Linked DNA regions of Antarctobacter heliothermus. The protein of the gene in region 1 interacts with the protein of each later gene in a pairwise test. Links are inferred from orthologs where the notes say so. Each region holds a gene or a part of one and is shown in the gene's direction. Other genes may lie near its edges.

Evidence for each region. The genes of interacting proteins can lie anywhere in the genome.
Region 2: the proteins of leuS (region 1) and ligA interact in binary tests that used the Escherichia coli proteins (3 or more experiments, as listed by UniProt). The link is inferred for Antarctobacter heliothermus from one-to-one orthologs.

What each region holds. Positions count from the first base shown.
Region 1 is NZ_CP022540.1:84,731-93,056, reverse strand. What follows is about bases 2,452-5,681. They hold leuS (leucine--tRNA ligase), read left to right. Parts: upstream 2,452-2,757; coding sequence 2,758-5,481; downstream 5,482-5,681. Other genes in these bases: lptE (LPS assembly lipoprotein LptE), read left to right, coding at 5,495-5,681; ANTHELSMS3_RS00510 (glycosyltransferase), read right to left, coding at 2,452-2,470. Also shown: ANTHELSMS3_RS00520 (porin), read right to left, coding at 1-325; ANTHELSMS3_RS00515 (DUF3576 domain-containing protein), read left to right, coding at 616-1,128; more of ANTHELSMS3_RS00510, read right to left, coding at 1,211-2,451; more of lptE, read left to right, coding at 5,682-5,956; holA (DNA polymerase III subunit delta), read left to right, coding at 5,953-6,978; ANTHELSMS3_RS26585 (hypothetical protein), read right to left, coding at 7,074-7,244; ANTHELSMS3_RS00485 (HlyD family type I secretion periplasmic adaptor subunit), read right to left, coding at 7,411-8,326.
Region 2 is NZ_CP022540.1:3,375,076-3,380,619, forward strand. Bases 2,549-5,544 are described here. They hold ligA (NAD-dependent DNA ligase LigA), read left to right. Parts: upstream 2,549-2,912; coding sequence 2,913-5,177; downstream 5,178-5,544. Other genes in these bases: ctrA (response regulator transcription factor CtrA), read left to right, coding at 2,549-2,850; recG (ATP-dependent DNA helicase RecG), read left to right, coding at 5,174-5,544. Outside these bases: ANTHELSMS3_RS16205 (beta-ketoacyl-[acyl-carrier-protein] synthase family protein), read left to right, coding at 1-353; tRNA 2-thiouridine(34) synthase MnmA, read right to left, coding at 495-1,637; CtrA inhibitor SciP, read left to right, coding at 1,761-2,039; more of ctrA, read left to right, coding at 2,134-2,548. UniProt on the Escherichia coli protein: DNA ligase that catalyzes the formation of phosphodiester linkages between 5'-phosphoryl and 3'-hydroxyl groups in double-stranded DNA using NAD as a coenzyme and as the energy source for the reaction.

The sequences.
Region 1 (8,326 bases):
CACCATCGGTGTCACCCATGGACAGCTTGGCGCCGCCGTATGCGATCCACACGGTGTAGTCATCCGAACCGTCGGTGGTCGAGATCGAGGTCGTACCGTTGGCCGAGCCACCATCTTCCAGAGCGATGGCGGAGCCGAAGGTCAGGCCGTTGTCTGCTTCGCCCGACAGGGTGAAGGTGACGCCTACGTCGGTGTGGAAGCCGGCGGTGGCGAGGTGATCGCCATCGACGATACCCATTTCGGCGGCGCCGGAAATCTTAACTTCTGCCGCGGCGAAGCCGGCGGTTGCGACCAGGGCAGTGGTCGCCAAAAGGATCTTTTTCATTGTTTCCCTCATGTGTTCAAAGGCACGTACCAGACCGATGCTCCGGCCTTGATGAGCTTTCTATGCGCTTTGGCAGGTGGCCAATGCAAGCCATCGGGAATTGGCATTCGCAACAAGGACGCCAGTGATGCGTTAATGCCACAAGGCTTTTATGCCCCCCGTATCTTTGTATGCTATCGCAGCGTCTTGCGGCGTTTTTTGGGCGAAAACCCGCCGATGATCCGCGCTTGCCGCAAGTGTCGTGCGCTTGTATGGAGGGCTTCGATGTTTTCGATACAAGAGGGCCTGTCATGACCATGTCGCGAATCCTTGTTGGCACCTCTTTGGTGGCAATCATGCTTGTGACCTCGGGTTGCGGCGCCTTCGGTGGGAAAGGCAAACCGCGCCAACCCGTCGAAACGCCCTCTGCAGAAGAGATATTCAAGGAACTGGACGCCGAGAAGGGCGATGCAGGACCGGAAAGCACAATATGGGACATCTTCAAGAAGCGTGAGGATCCAGGTCGCGTCGGCGCGGTGAACCGCTATCTATGGAATTCCTCGCTGGACGTGCTGGATTTCCTGCCAGTGGAGACGATTGATCCGTTCTCGGGTGTGATCACCACGGGATACGGCACACCTCCGGGTGGCGGTCGGGCTTATCGCGCAACGATTCTGATCAGCGACCCGGCTCTGGATGCGCGGTCGCTCAACCTTGCGCTTCACACTCGGTCCGGTCCGGTGGACCCAGCGACCGTGCGCGCGATCGAGGACGCGATTCTGACCCGCGCGCGACAGTTGCGCAAGGAAGACAGCAGGTTCTGAACCGGCGACCCAAAGGGACGACACGGCTTTTGCTAAAACCGCTTCCGACACCGGGAGCGGTTTTTTGCGGCTCGGCGACGGTTTAGTCGCGCGGTGGCCGGGCGGGCGATGCGCCCAGCTGTTCGACCCAGGACAGATGCTGCGGCAAACAGATGCTTTGCAGGTCATATCTGTCGCGCACCAGCGAGCGGGCATTTGCACCCAGACGGGTCCGCGTTTCGGGATCGTCCAGCAGGGCGCTTATCCGATCCACCAGTGTCTGGCGGTCAAAGAAATCCACCATCCAGCCAGTTTCATCCTCTGTCATGACCTCGCGCACCGGCGCTGTATCACTGGCGACAATCGCGGCCCCGGCGCTCATTGCCTCAAGCAGCGACCACGACAGCACAAACGGGTAGGTCAGATAGACATGGACCCGGCTGACCTGCATCATCGCTAGAAACCTGTCGTAGGGCACCCGACCCAGAAAATGGACCCGATTCCAGTGCGGCGTGGGGATTTGCCCGCGCACCTCATCAATAAAGATCTGTTTCCACGTTTGCCCCTTGGGCGGTTTCGACCCGTAAGACGTTCCATCGCCGCCCAACACGACAACATGCGCCTTCGGACGCCGCCGCAGCAGATCGGGCAAGGCGCGCATGAAGACGTGATAACCGCGATAAGGTTCCAGATTGCGGTTGATGAAGGTGATGACCTCATCGTCGCGTGTCAGGGTCAATTTATCGTCGATCTGCAATCGCGCCATTGGATCGGGACGGACCATGTCGGTGTCGATGCCGTCATGGGCCACGGTCAGACGGTCCTGCCAGCGGTCGGGAAAGGTCGATGCCTGAAACCGTGTCGGAGAGATACCAGCGTCCATGATCTCTTCGTGCATCCGGTTGTTGAGGTTCTTCATCCGAATTCGCAACGTGTCGGCCGCGGGGTTTTTTGACGGAAACTCGGGGTCGAAGTTGATGAAGGTGTCGGTGGTCAGATGATACAATTCACAATACAGACCCAGCCGTGCGGTCGGCCAGACGTCCTTGAGAAACATGCTTTCGCCCCAGCCGTGGTGAGCGCAGATCACATCCGGTTCAAACCCCTGCTCCTTCAGCGCAATCGCGCCGCGATAACAGGAAGTGGCGCGCAGGAGCTTGGTTTCGAAATCCGCCAGCCACGGGTGGATGCCCTTGGTCGATGCTCCCTTGACCTCATAGGGGGCGATGCGCACGCCCTGCCATGTCTGCGGTTCCTTGATCTTGCAAGTGAGCGCGACAACCTGATGGCCCCGCGCGGCCAGTGCCGGGGCAAGGTGTTTGTATTGACCAGGGAAATTCTGGTGAATCAGGAGGATCTTCATCTGCGCGTCCCTTGGGCTGTGCCGCCCTTATTTTTGGTGTGCCTCGGGGCCAGTATAAACGGTGCGGGGCAAAAGGGAATCGGTTGTGCGCACGTCTATTGGCGGGCAGGGGGCGCTGCCCCCGGCTCCCTTCGGTCGCCTCCCCCGGGATATTTTAGGACAAAAGAAGCCGGGAGTGATGTGCGGGGCAATCGTCGGGCGGCCCCCTCGAATCTGTTGAGCCTCTGGACGATCCGTTCCGCGCGCCCTATCACCCGCCCGAAGAATTGCCCGCCGGAGGACATCCCATGTCGCGTTACGAACCCGCTACGATCGAGCCGAAATGGCAGAAGGCCTGGGACGAGGCCGAGACCTTTAAGGCGCGCCGGACTGGCGACAAGCCCAAGTATTATGTGCTGGAAATGTTTCCCTATCCTTCGGGGCGGATCCACATCGGCCATGTGCGCAACTACACGATGGGCGACGTGATCGCGCGGTACAAGCTGTCGACCGGGCACAACGTGCTGCACCCGATGGGTTTTGACGCATTCGGGATGCCTGCGGAAAACGCCGCGATGGCGTCGAACGGTCATCCCAAGGACTGGACCTACAACAACATCGACACGATGGTCGAGCAGATGAAACCGTTGGGCTTTGGTCTTGATTGGACGCGAAAGTTCGCCACCTGCGATCCGGAATACTACGGCCAGCAGCAGGCGCTGTTCATCGATTTTCTCGAACAGGGTCTGGTCTATCGCAAGAACGCGATCGTGAACTGGGACCCGGTCGACATGACCGTTCTGGCGAACGAACAGGTGGTCGATGGCAAAGGCTGGCGCTCTGGTGCCGAGGTCGAGCGGCGCGAGTTGACGCAGTGGTTTTTCAAGATTTCCGACATGGCGGGCGAATTGCTGGACGCCATTGATGAGCTTGAGGATTGGCCGGCAAAGGTCAAGCTGATGCAGGCCAACTGGATCGGTCGTTCGCGCGGTCTGGAGTTCGCGTGGGATCTAAGCAATCCTGTGCATGGCATTGAAAAGATTGATGTCTATACCACCCGTCCTGACACACTGATGGGGGCGTCTTTCCTTGGGGTCTCGCCGGACCATCCGCTGGTGAAAAAGTTGGAAAAGGACAATCCTGAACTGGCCGCCGCCGTGTCCGAAATGCGCAAGGGCGGCACCACGGAAGAGGCGTTGGAGAAGGCAGAAAAGCTGGGCTTCGACACCGGGCTGACCGTGAAGCACCCGCTGGACCCGTCGTGGGAGATCCCGGTCTGGGTCGCCAACTTCATCCTCATGGACTACGGCACCGGCGCGATCTTTGCTTGCCCGGCACATGACCAGCGCGACCTCGATTTCTGCCGCAAGTATGACCTGCCGGTGATCGACACCTTCGTGGCGCTGGACGATCCGCAGCCGGTCAAGGACGCCGCCTTTGTCCCGCCCAAGACCGAAAAGGTGAAGTGGATCGACCATTTCGCGGGCCTCGACGAGGCGACGGGGCAGGAGGCGGTCGACGCCACCATCGATTGGATGGAGGCCAAGGAGCTTGGCAAAGGTGTCGAAAAGTTCCGCCTGCGTGATTGGGGCCTCAGCCGCCAGCGCTACTGGGGGTGCCCGATTCCGGTCGTGCATTGCGACACCTGCGGTGTGGTGCCGGAGAAAAAGGAAAACCTGCCGGTCGAACTGCCTTATGATGTCAGCTTCGACACGCCGGGCAACCCGCTGGACCGTCACCCGACGTGGCGCGATTGTGCCTGCCCGTCTTGTGGCAAACCCGCCAAGCGCGAAACCGACACGATGGACACCTTTGTCGATTCGTCATGGTATTATGCTCGCTTCACCGCGCCCCATGCCAAGACCCCGACTGACCTCGACGAGGCCGCCTATTGGATGAACGTCGACCAGTACATCGGCGGCATCGAACACGCGATCCTGCACCTGCTGTATTCGCGCTTTTTCGCCCGCGCGATGATCAAGACCGGCCACCTGCCGGACAGCGCCAAGGAACCGTTCAATGCGCTCTTCACGCAGGGCATGGTCACGCACGCGATTTATGAAATGGTCGATGTGAGTGCGCAGGGTGTCGAAGGAAGCGGCCCCGAGGCTGACAAAGAGTTTGAGGAATATAAAAAGTCACTGCCGATTGTTCGTCAAAAGTATCTTTATCCCGAAGACGTTATCGAGTTCACCGATCCGGTAGTACCAAAAGAGAAGCGGGCGGTTCTCCGGACGCTTGCTGAAAAAGCAGGGGTTTCTGATGGAGATGCGATCCAGCTCAATGACTTTTGGCTGAAGGAGGATGAACAAGGCCGTTTCATCCGTATTGTCCCCTCCGCCAAGATGTCCAAGTCCAAGAACAACGTCGTCGATCCGCAGGCCATCATCGCCACCTATGGCGCTGACACCGCGCGTTGGTTCGTGCTGTCCGACTCGCCACCGGAACGCGACGTCGAATGGACGGCGTCCGGGGCCGAGGCCGCGTATAGGCACCTGTCGCGCGTCTACCGGATCGCGGCGGAAATCGCCGCCTCGGATGCGCCCGAAACCAAGGAAGATGCCGCGCTTCTGAAGGAGACGCACAAAGCCATCCACGACGTCACCATGGGCGTCGAATCCTTTGGCTTCAACGCAGCCATTGCGCGGCTCTATGCCTTTACCAACGCGCTGTCGAAATCGCGCGCGGGCAAGGACACCAAAACCTTTGCCGCGAAAACGCTGGCCCATCTGATGGCCCCCATGACCCCGCACCTGTCCGAGGAAATCTGGCAACTGCTGGGCGGTGAGGGTCTGATCGCCAACGCACATTGGCCCAAGGCGGACGAGACGATGCTGGTCGATGACACCGTGACGCTGCCGATCCAAGTCAACGGCAAACGCCGGGGTGAGATCACGGTGCCGCGCGACATGCCCAAGGAAGAGGTTGAAAAGCTGGCGCTGGCGCACGAAGCTGTGGTGCGGGTTCTTGACGGGGCCCAGCCGAAAAAGCTGATCGTGGTTCCGGGGCGGATCGTGAATGTCGTGGTGTAATCGTAGAACGCTCTTGTTTAGCCCGCTGGCGCTTGCCGCTTGCGGGTTTACCCCGGTTTACGGACCGCAGGGCGGCGGCACCGCGCTACAAAACGCGGTTCTCTTGCCGAAGCCGGGCAATGAGAACGCCTATCACTTCAACCGCCGGTTTGAAGAGCGGATGGGGCGCGCTGCGCCGGGCGCACCCTACAGTTTGACCCTTCGCATCCAGACGGACGATCAGGACATCGGTTCGACTTCGGCGGGCAACACCACGCGTTATCGTCTTATTGGGCGCGCGTTTTTCAGCCTTGTCGATACCGCAACCGGGGCGACGCTGTTTGAAGGGCGGACAAACGCCTTTACCGGCTATTCCACCACTGGCTCGACTGTTGCCACCCGCGCCGCGGAAACCGATGCCTCGGAACGGCTGATGGTTCTACTGGCCGATCAGGTCATTGATGATCTTCTGCTGTCCGATATCTCTGACACATGAAACTGTCGCCGCGTGACGCGAATGGGTTTTTTCGCAAACCTTACCCTGCCATCGCCGGGCTGCTGATCTACGGCGAAGACGTGATGCGCGTCGCGATGAAGCGGCAAGAGGTGATTTCCGCCATCACCGGTCCGGAGGGAGAGGCCGAAATGCGCCTGACCCGGATGAACGGCGGGGATCTGCGGCGCGATCCGGCGCAACTGATGGATGCGGTCAAGGCCACCGGCTTTTTCCCCGGTCCGCGTGCCGTGCTGGTCGAAGAGGCCGCCGACGGGGTCTCTGAGGCAGTCAAATCCGCGCTGTCGGACTGGCACCAAGGCGATGCGCAGATCATCGTCACCGCCGGGTCTCTGACGGCACGGTCCTCACTGCGCAAGCTGTTTGAGGGGGCAAAAAATGCCTATGCCGCGGCGCTGTACAATGACCCGATGGGCCGCGCGGAAATCGAAGCGGAACTGTCCCGCGCCGGACTGACCGGTGTCGACCGTGACGCGATGGGAGCGCTAGAGCATTTGTCTCGTGACCTGACGCCGGGCGATTTTCGCCAGACGTTGGAAAAGATCGCGCTATATAAATATCAGGATCCCGTGGCCCTGACCCCGGATGAGGTCACGCTAAATGCCCCCGCTTCGGTCGAGGCGCAGATGGATGAGATCTTTCACGTTCTGGCAGAGGGCCGGACCAGCGACATTGCCCCCGTCATGCGGCGGCTGACCGCGCAGGGTGTTGCGCCTGTCACGTTGTTGATTATGGGCACGCGGCATTTTCGGACGCTCTTTGCCATCGCTTCTGCCCCTGGTGGACCCGCGCAAGGCATAGGAAAGCTGCGCCCACCGATATTTGGTCCGCGTCGGGACCGGATGTTGCGGCAAGCCCAGAACTGGTCGGCTTCTCGATTGGAAGGCGCGCTGACGTTGTTGATGGATACGGATCTGACGCTGCGCTCAGCTGGTCAGAAAGCACCGCAAATGGCGCTGGTGGAGCGCGCGTTTGTGCGGCTGGCCTTTCTGGCGCGCCGCTGATTTCTGAGAGGGTTGATAGTGAGGTATCCCGTTTACGGCGCGGTCCGGAGTCGTGCGTTTCGCGTGCTGTAGCTGCTAGAGGAACTGGCTGTGCCCTACACCCATGTGGCCGTCGGACCGCAGTCCGAAGAAGTCCGCAGGATCAACCCGCTGGGCAATGTCAGGGTGCTCGCAGAGGGCGATACCGTCTTGTTCAACCCCTCGGACACTTTCTGGCCGCCATACTTGGACTTGAATTCGTAGAACGGCGCCGTGCTTCGGCCCATGCCCGCGGCGCACCTCGGCTGTCGGCATGCGGGCATCTTGCTGATTGATCATCCCGATGACTTTAGCCTCGGTGGAACGGTTCTTTCGTACGAGTCTGCTCCTTCAGTGTTGGCGCAGACTCTATTTCAAGGTGGATGGGGACAGATGCAGCCCCCACTTGTTTGCTCAACTCTCTCGAAAAGCCTTGGCGAAATAGTCCATGAACGGTTTCACCAGATAACCCAGCGGAGTGCGATCATCGGTGCGGATGAACGTTTCAACCGGCATGCCGGGGATCAGCGCGGCACCTTCTGGCAGACGGTCTATCTCGCCTTCGTTCAGCACGATCTCGGCACGGTAATAGCGCACGCGAGAATTCTGATCCTCAAAGGCATCGGCAGAGATTTGCACCACAGACCCGAACAGTTCCGGTGTTTGACGCTGATCCAGTGAGGAAAATCGCAGACTGACCTCCTGATCGACAAACAGCTTGTCGATGTGGATCGGTTCCACCTGCGCCGCAATCACCAGCGGGCGGTCCTGCGGCACGATATAGAGCACCGGATCGGCGGGCCGGATGACAGAGCGCGGGGTAAAGATCGTCAGTCCGTAGATGATGCCACCGACGGGCGCGGTGATGACCATCCGGCTCAGCCGTTCTTTGATGGCCCGGCGTTGCTCGGCCAGCTCGCGTTCCTGAAACTGAAGATCACGCAGTGTGGTGATGGCCTCTTCTCGGCGACGAGTCTCAAGGCTGAGGATCTGGATGTCGATCTCGGTGATCTTGCCCTCTGCCTGTGCTTTTTGCGCCTTGAGGTCTCCCACGGAGCCGGCCAATCGCGCCTCTTCGCGTTGCAGCGCAAGGATTTCCGGCGCGCGGACGAGGCCCTGCCGTTGCAGTTCTTCCTTGCCGACCAGTTCTTGCTTTATCAGGTCCGACTGGCGGGTAAGCGCCGTCTGCTGGGCGTCGATGCCGATGACCTGATCGGTGATCTGGTCGGATCGTTTTCGCAATTGCTCGATCTCGCCTTCGATGGAATCGCGGCGGGCGAAAAAGAGATTCCGCTGGCCTTCGACCAGTTCGGCGACTTCCGCGTCCACC
Region 2 (5,544 bases), 3.3 Mb from region 1 along the record:
CGCGGGTGGGGTACATCAACGCGCATGGCACCGGGACGGCCGCCAATGACAAGACCGAGTGCGCCGCTGTGGCGGATGTGTTCGGCACCCATGCGGACGATCTGATGATCTCATCGACCAAGTCGATGCACGGCCATCTGATCGGTGGCACGGGAGCTGTGGAGTTGCTGGCCTGCCTGATGGCGTTGAAGGACGGGGTGATTGCCCCCACCATCGGCTATGAGGAACCGGATCCGGAATGCGCGCTGGACGTGGTGCCGAATGTGGCGCGTGAGGCAGATGTGGATGTGGTGTTGTCGAACGCCTTTGCCTTTGGCGGGTTGAACGCGGTGCTGGTGCTGGGGCGCGCCTGATCTTTCGGTGATCCAATTGTGCGCCTAGCGGCGCGCTGAATGCCTCGACGGGGGCCTTTGGCCACCGTCTCGGAGGCGGGGCGCTGCCCCGTCGCTACGCTCCCCCGGAGTATTTTTACAAAGAAGAAGCCCGGGGTGCGCTTAGTACCCGCGCCAGATCCAGCCGCCGCCAAAGATGCGTGAGCTTTCTGGCGCGTAGAAGACGCAGGCCTGACCTGGGCTGACACCTTCTTCTGCCACCACCAGTTCGACCTCGGCCTCTGTGTCCGAGATCGGGCGCACGATGGCCTCACGCGGGGGGCGGGTGGAGCGGACCCTGACGTTCAGGTGCCATTCCTCTTGCGAAGTAAAGGGAACGTCGCCCAGCCAGTTGATTTCCCGCACAGGAACCGTGCGGGTGGCCAGCAGATCCTTGGGGCCGACGATGACGCGGCGCGTGTCCACATCCAGTTTCACTACATAGAGTGGGTCGGCCAGCCCGCCGATGCCAAGGCCGCGACGTTGGCCAATGGTGTAGTGGATTACGCCGTTGTGTTCCCCCAGAACGCGCCCGTCCACATGCACGATCTCGCCCGGTTCGGCCGACCCGGGGCGCAGTTTTTCGATTACAGCGGCATAATTGCCGTCAGGAACAAAGCAGATGTCCTGACTGTCGGGCTTCATCGCCACGCTGAGCCCGTATTTCGCCGCCAGTGCGCGGGTGTCATCCTTTGACGGCAAGTGGCCTAGCGGAAAGCGCAGGAAGTCCAGTTGCTGCGGCGTGGTGGAGAACAGGAAATAGCTTTGGTCGCGCGAGGCGTCGGCAGCGGAATGCAGTTCAGCGCCCTGTGCGCCATTCATGCGCTGGATGTAGTGGCCGGTGGCCATGCAGTCGGCCTCGAGATCCTTGGCGGTCTCAAGAAGATCTTTGAATTTTACACGTTCATTGCACCGGATGCAGGGCACCGGCGTGGCGCCGCCCAGATAGCTGTCGGCGAATTCGTCGATCACCGCCTCACGGAAGATGTTCTCATAGTCGAGGACGTAGTGCGGAAACCCCATGTCTTCGGCCACGCGGCGGGCATCGTGAATATCGATGCCGGCGCAGCACGCGCCCTTTTTTGCCAGCGCTGCACCGTGATCGTAGAGTTGCAGGGTTACGCCGACGACGTCATAGCCTTCTTCTTTCAGCATTGCGGCCACCACGGAACTGTCAACGCCGCCGGACATGGCGACGACGACGCGGGTTTCGGACGGCGGCTTGGGCAGACCCAGCGAGTTCAGCGGGCGCGTGTCGAGGGGCATGACGACTCTCCTTGGAATGCGCTGAATATAGGAAAATACGAAATACTCTCAAGGGGTGCATTTCAGTGGTCGTTAAGTGCCGCGTGTCTTTATGGCCGCCACCTAAGTGTTGGAGTGCGAAATATGTTCCTCAAGAAGATCGAAGGTCCGCGTGCAGTCAGGTTGCCGGATGGCAGCACCATGACACGCGCCGATTTGCCTCCGAAGGAAACCCGGCGATGGGTCGCGTCACGCAAGGCGGCGGTGGTCAGGGCCGTCACCTTCGGGTTGCTGACCCATGATCAGGCCAAAGATCGTTACAGTCTTAGCGATGAAGAGTTGCTGGAATGGGTTCAGGCGGCAACTCGGCACGGCGAAGATGCGCTCAAGGTCACGCGCGTTCAAAAATATCGTCAACCTTGAGTTGAATTGCTTCTTCGAACAGGTATGGTAAGGGGGCGTTAACCTTTTTCGCTCAGGTTGTATCTCAACCGAAGTCATTGCCCGGAGACTGTATATGCGTATCCTGTTGGTTGAAGACGATCCGACCACGTCAAAAAGCATCGAATTGATGCTGAGCCACGCCAATCTCAACGTCTATTCCACGGATATGGGCGAAGAAGGGATCGATCTGGCCAAGCTCTATGACTACGATCTGATCCTGCTGGATCTGAACCTGCCGGATATGAACGGGCATGAGGTGCTGCGCCAGTTGCGGGTGGCAAGGATCGACACGCCGATCCTGATCCTGACAGGCGAGGACGACACCCAGTCCAAGATCAAGGGCTTTGGCTTTGGCGCCGATGACTACATGACCAAGCCGTTCCACCGCGACGAACTGGTGGCGCGCATTCATGCGATCATCCGGAGGTCGAAAGGGCATTCGCAGTCGATCATCCGAACGGGCAAGATTTCGGTCAACCTGGACGCGAAGACAGTCGAAGTGGCTGGCAAGTCGGTGCATCTGACCGGCAAGGAATACCAGATGCTTGAACTGCTGTCGCTGCGCAAGGGCACCACGCTGACCAAGGAGATGTTCCTCAATCACCTGTACGGCGGCATGGATGAGCCGGAACTGAAGATCATCGACGTCTTTATCTGCAAGTTGCGGAAAAAGCTGTCAGAGGCGACCGGCGACGACAACTATATCGAGACGGTCTGGGGCCGTGGCTATGTCCTGCGTGATCCCGAACCCAGCCAGGAAGAAACGAAGGCGATTGCAGCAACCGGCTGAGCGCTGGACCTCATCCCGACGTACGCCTATCACTCAGTCAGGTGAAAACGCGGGGCGCGGGGATGGGCAAGACACCGTTCTATGAAACAGAGGTCGCAGAGTTGACCGAGGCAGAGGCGCAAGCAGAACTTGCGTCTCTTTCGCGTGTTTTGGCTGAGGCAAACGAGGCCTATCACGCCGAAGACACGCCCGAGATTTCGGATGCCGAATATGACAGGCTAAGGCGGCGCAACGGCGCCATCGAGGCGCGTTTTCCGTCCTTGAAACGCGACGACAGCCCGACCGAACAGGTTGGTGCAACCCCGGCCGAAGGTTTTTCCAAGGTTCGACACAGCGTCCGAATGCTGTCCTTGTCCAATGCGTTCGAAGACGGGGACATTGCCGATTTTGACCTGTCGATTCGCAGATACCTTGGGCTGGGCGAGGGCGCTCGGCTTGCCTACACAGCGGAACCCAAGATCGACGGTCTGTCGCTGGCGCTGCGCTATGAAAAAGGCGCGTTGATCCAGGCAGCTACACGCGGCGATGGGTCCGTGGGCGAGAATGTTACCGCAAATGCCCGCACAATAGACGACATCCCTCAAGTCCTGACCGGCGCGCCGGATGTGCTGGAGGTGCGCGGCGAGGTCTACATGAGCCATGCGGATTTCGAGGCACTGAACCAGCGCCAGACGGAACGGGGCGGCAAGAGTTTTGCCAATCCACGCAACGCTGCGGCCGGATCGTTGCGTCAGCTGGATGCCGAGATCACGCGCAGCAGGCCTTTGAAATTTTTTGCCTATTCCTGGGGTGAGCTGTCGGCGCCATTGGCCGAGACCCAGATCGGCGCGATTGAGCGGTTAGCCCAGCTTGGGTTTCAGACCAACCCGCTGACGCAACTGTGCGACGGCCCCGAGGACATGCTGGTCCACTATGCACGGATCGAGGAACAGCGCGCGACGCTGGGCTACGACATCGACGGGGTGGTCTACAAGGTCAACGAGCTGGACCTGCAAGGGCGACTTGGGTTTCGGTCGACCACGCCACGTTGGGCGATTGCGCATAAATTTCCGGCGGAACTGGCCTGGACGAGGCTGGAGGCGATCGACATTCAGGTCGGGCGCACCGGCGCGCTTAGCCCGGTGGCGCGCCTGACGCCGGTCACGGTTGGCGGTGTCGTCGTGTCGAACGCGACGCTGCACAATGAGGACTACATTGCGGGACGCGACAGCCAGGGTCGGGTGATCCGTGGCGGCAAGGACATCCGTGTTGGCGATTGGGTGCAAGTCTACCGCGCCGGGGATGTGATTCCCAAAGTGGCCGATGTCGATCTGACGAAACGCCCCGAGGGCGCGCAACCTTTTGCGTTCCCGACCACCTGCCCGGAGTGTGGGTCCGACGCCATCCGCGAAGAGGGCGATGCCATTCGTCGCTGCACTGGTGGGTTGATCTGCCCGGCACAGGCGGTTGAAAAGCTGAAACATTTCGTTTCACGCGGGGCCTTTGATATTGAGGGTCTCGGCGCGAAACAGATTGAGATGTTTCATGGCGACGACAGTCTTGCCATCCACGAACCTGCAGACATCTTCACACTGGAGGATCGCGACTCCCACACCTTGGCCCGGTTGAAAAACCGCGATGGATGGGGCGACAAATCGGCCTCTAACCTGTTTGCGGCCATTCAGACGCGGCGGCATATCGCGTTGGAACGCCTGATCTTTGCCCTCGGCATTCGCCACGTCGGCGAGGCGGCTGCGCGCGATCTAGCCTTGCATTTCGGCAGTTGGGAGGCGCTGGCAAACACCGTTGACGCCGCCCGTGCCGCGATCCTTGCGCATCGTGCCGCCGATGAGGCAGAGCGGGCAGAACGCGCGACAGCCGCAGAAGAAAGCCGCCGCGCCCGGATCAAGGAAACCCGCGACGCTGTTGTCGCCGACATGGACGTGCCACAAGCCGCGATGGACAACTGGGCGGATTTGACCGGCATCGACGGAATCGGCTCTGTCCTTGTGCAATCCCTGTCCGACGCGCTGGCCAACCCACAAGAACGTGCCTCGATCGACCGGCTGGTCGCACATCTGGAAATCCAGCCGCCTGAGCGCCCTGCAAGCGAAGGGTCTCCCGTCGCGGGCAAGACCGTCGTCTTTACTGGCTCACTGGAGCGGATGACACGGGCCGAGGCCAAGGCGCGGGCGGAATCTCTGGGCGCCAAGGTCTCTGGCTCGGTCTCGAAAAAGACTGACATCGTGGTGGCCGGTCCCGGAGCGGGCAGCAAGGAACAAAAAGCGCGGGATCTTGGCCTGACAGTCCTTGATGAGGATGGCTGGCTGGAGTTGATCGGCGCATGAGCGGTCGGCCTGAGACGCTTTGGCCGTTGTTTGCCGATCTGACCGGGCTGGACGGAATCGGCCCCAAGACCGCGCAGGCGCTGGACGCGGCAGGGATCGAAACGCCGCGCGACCTGCTGATGACGCTGCCCTATTCGGGCATCGACCGGGCCCTGCGCGACAGTGTGCTGGACGTCGATCTGCCCGGCGTCGCCACTGTCGAGGTGACGATTGGCCATCACCGTGCGGCGGCCCGTAAGGGTGGAGCCTACCGGGTTGAGGTGGATGATGCGCGCACCCGGTTTCAGGTGGTCTTTTTCCGCGGCCACGGCGATTACATCCAACGCATGTTGCCGACCGGGCAGCGGCGCATCCTGTCCGGCCGGGT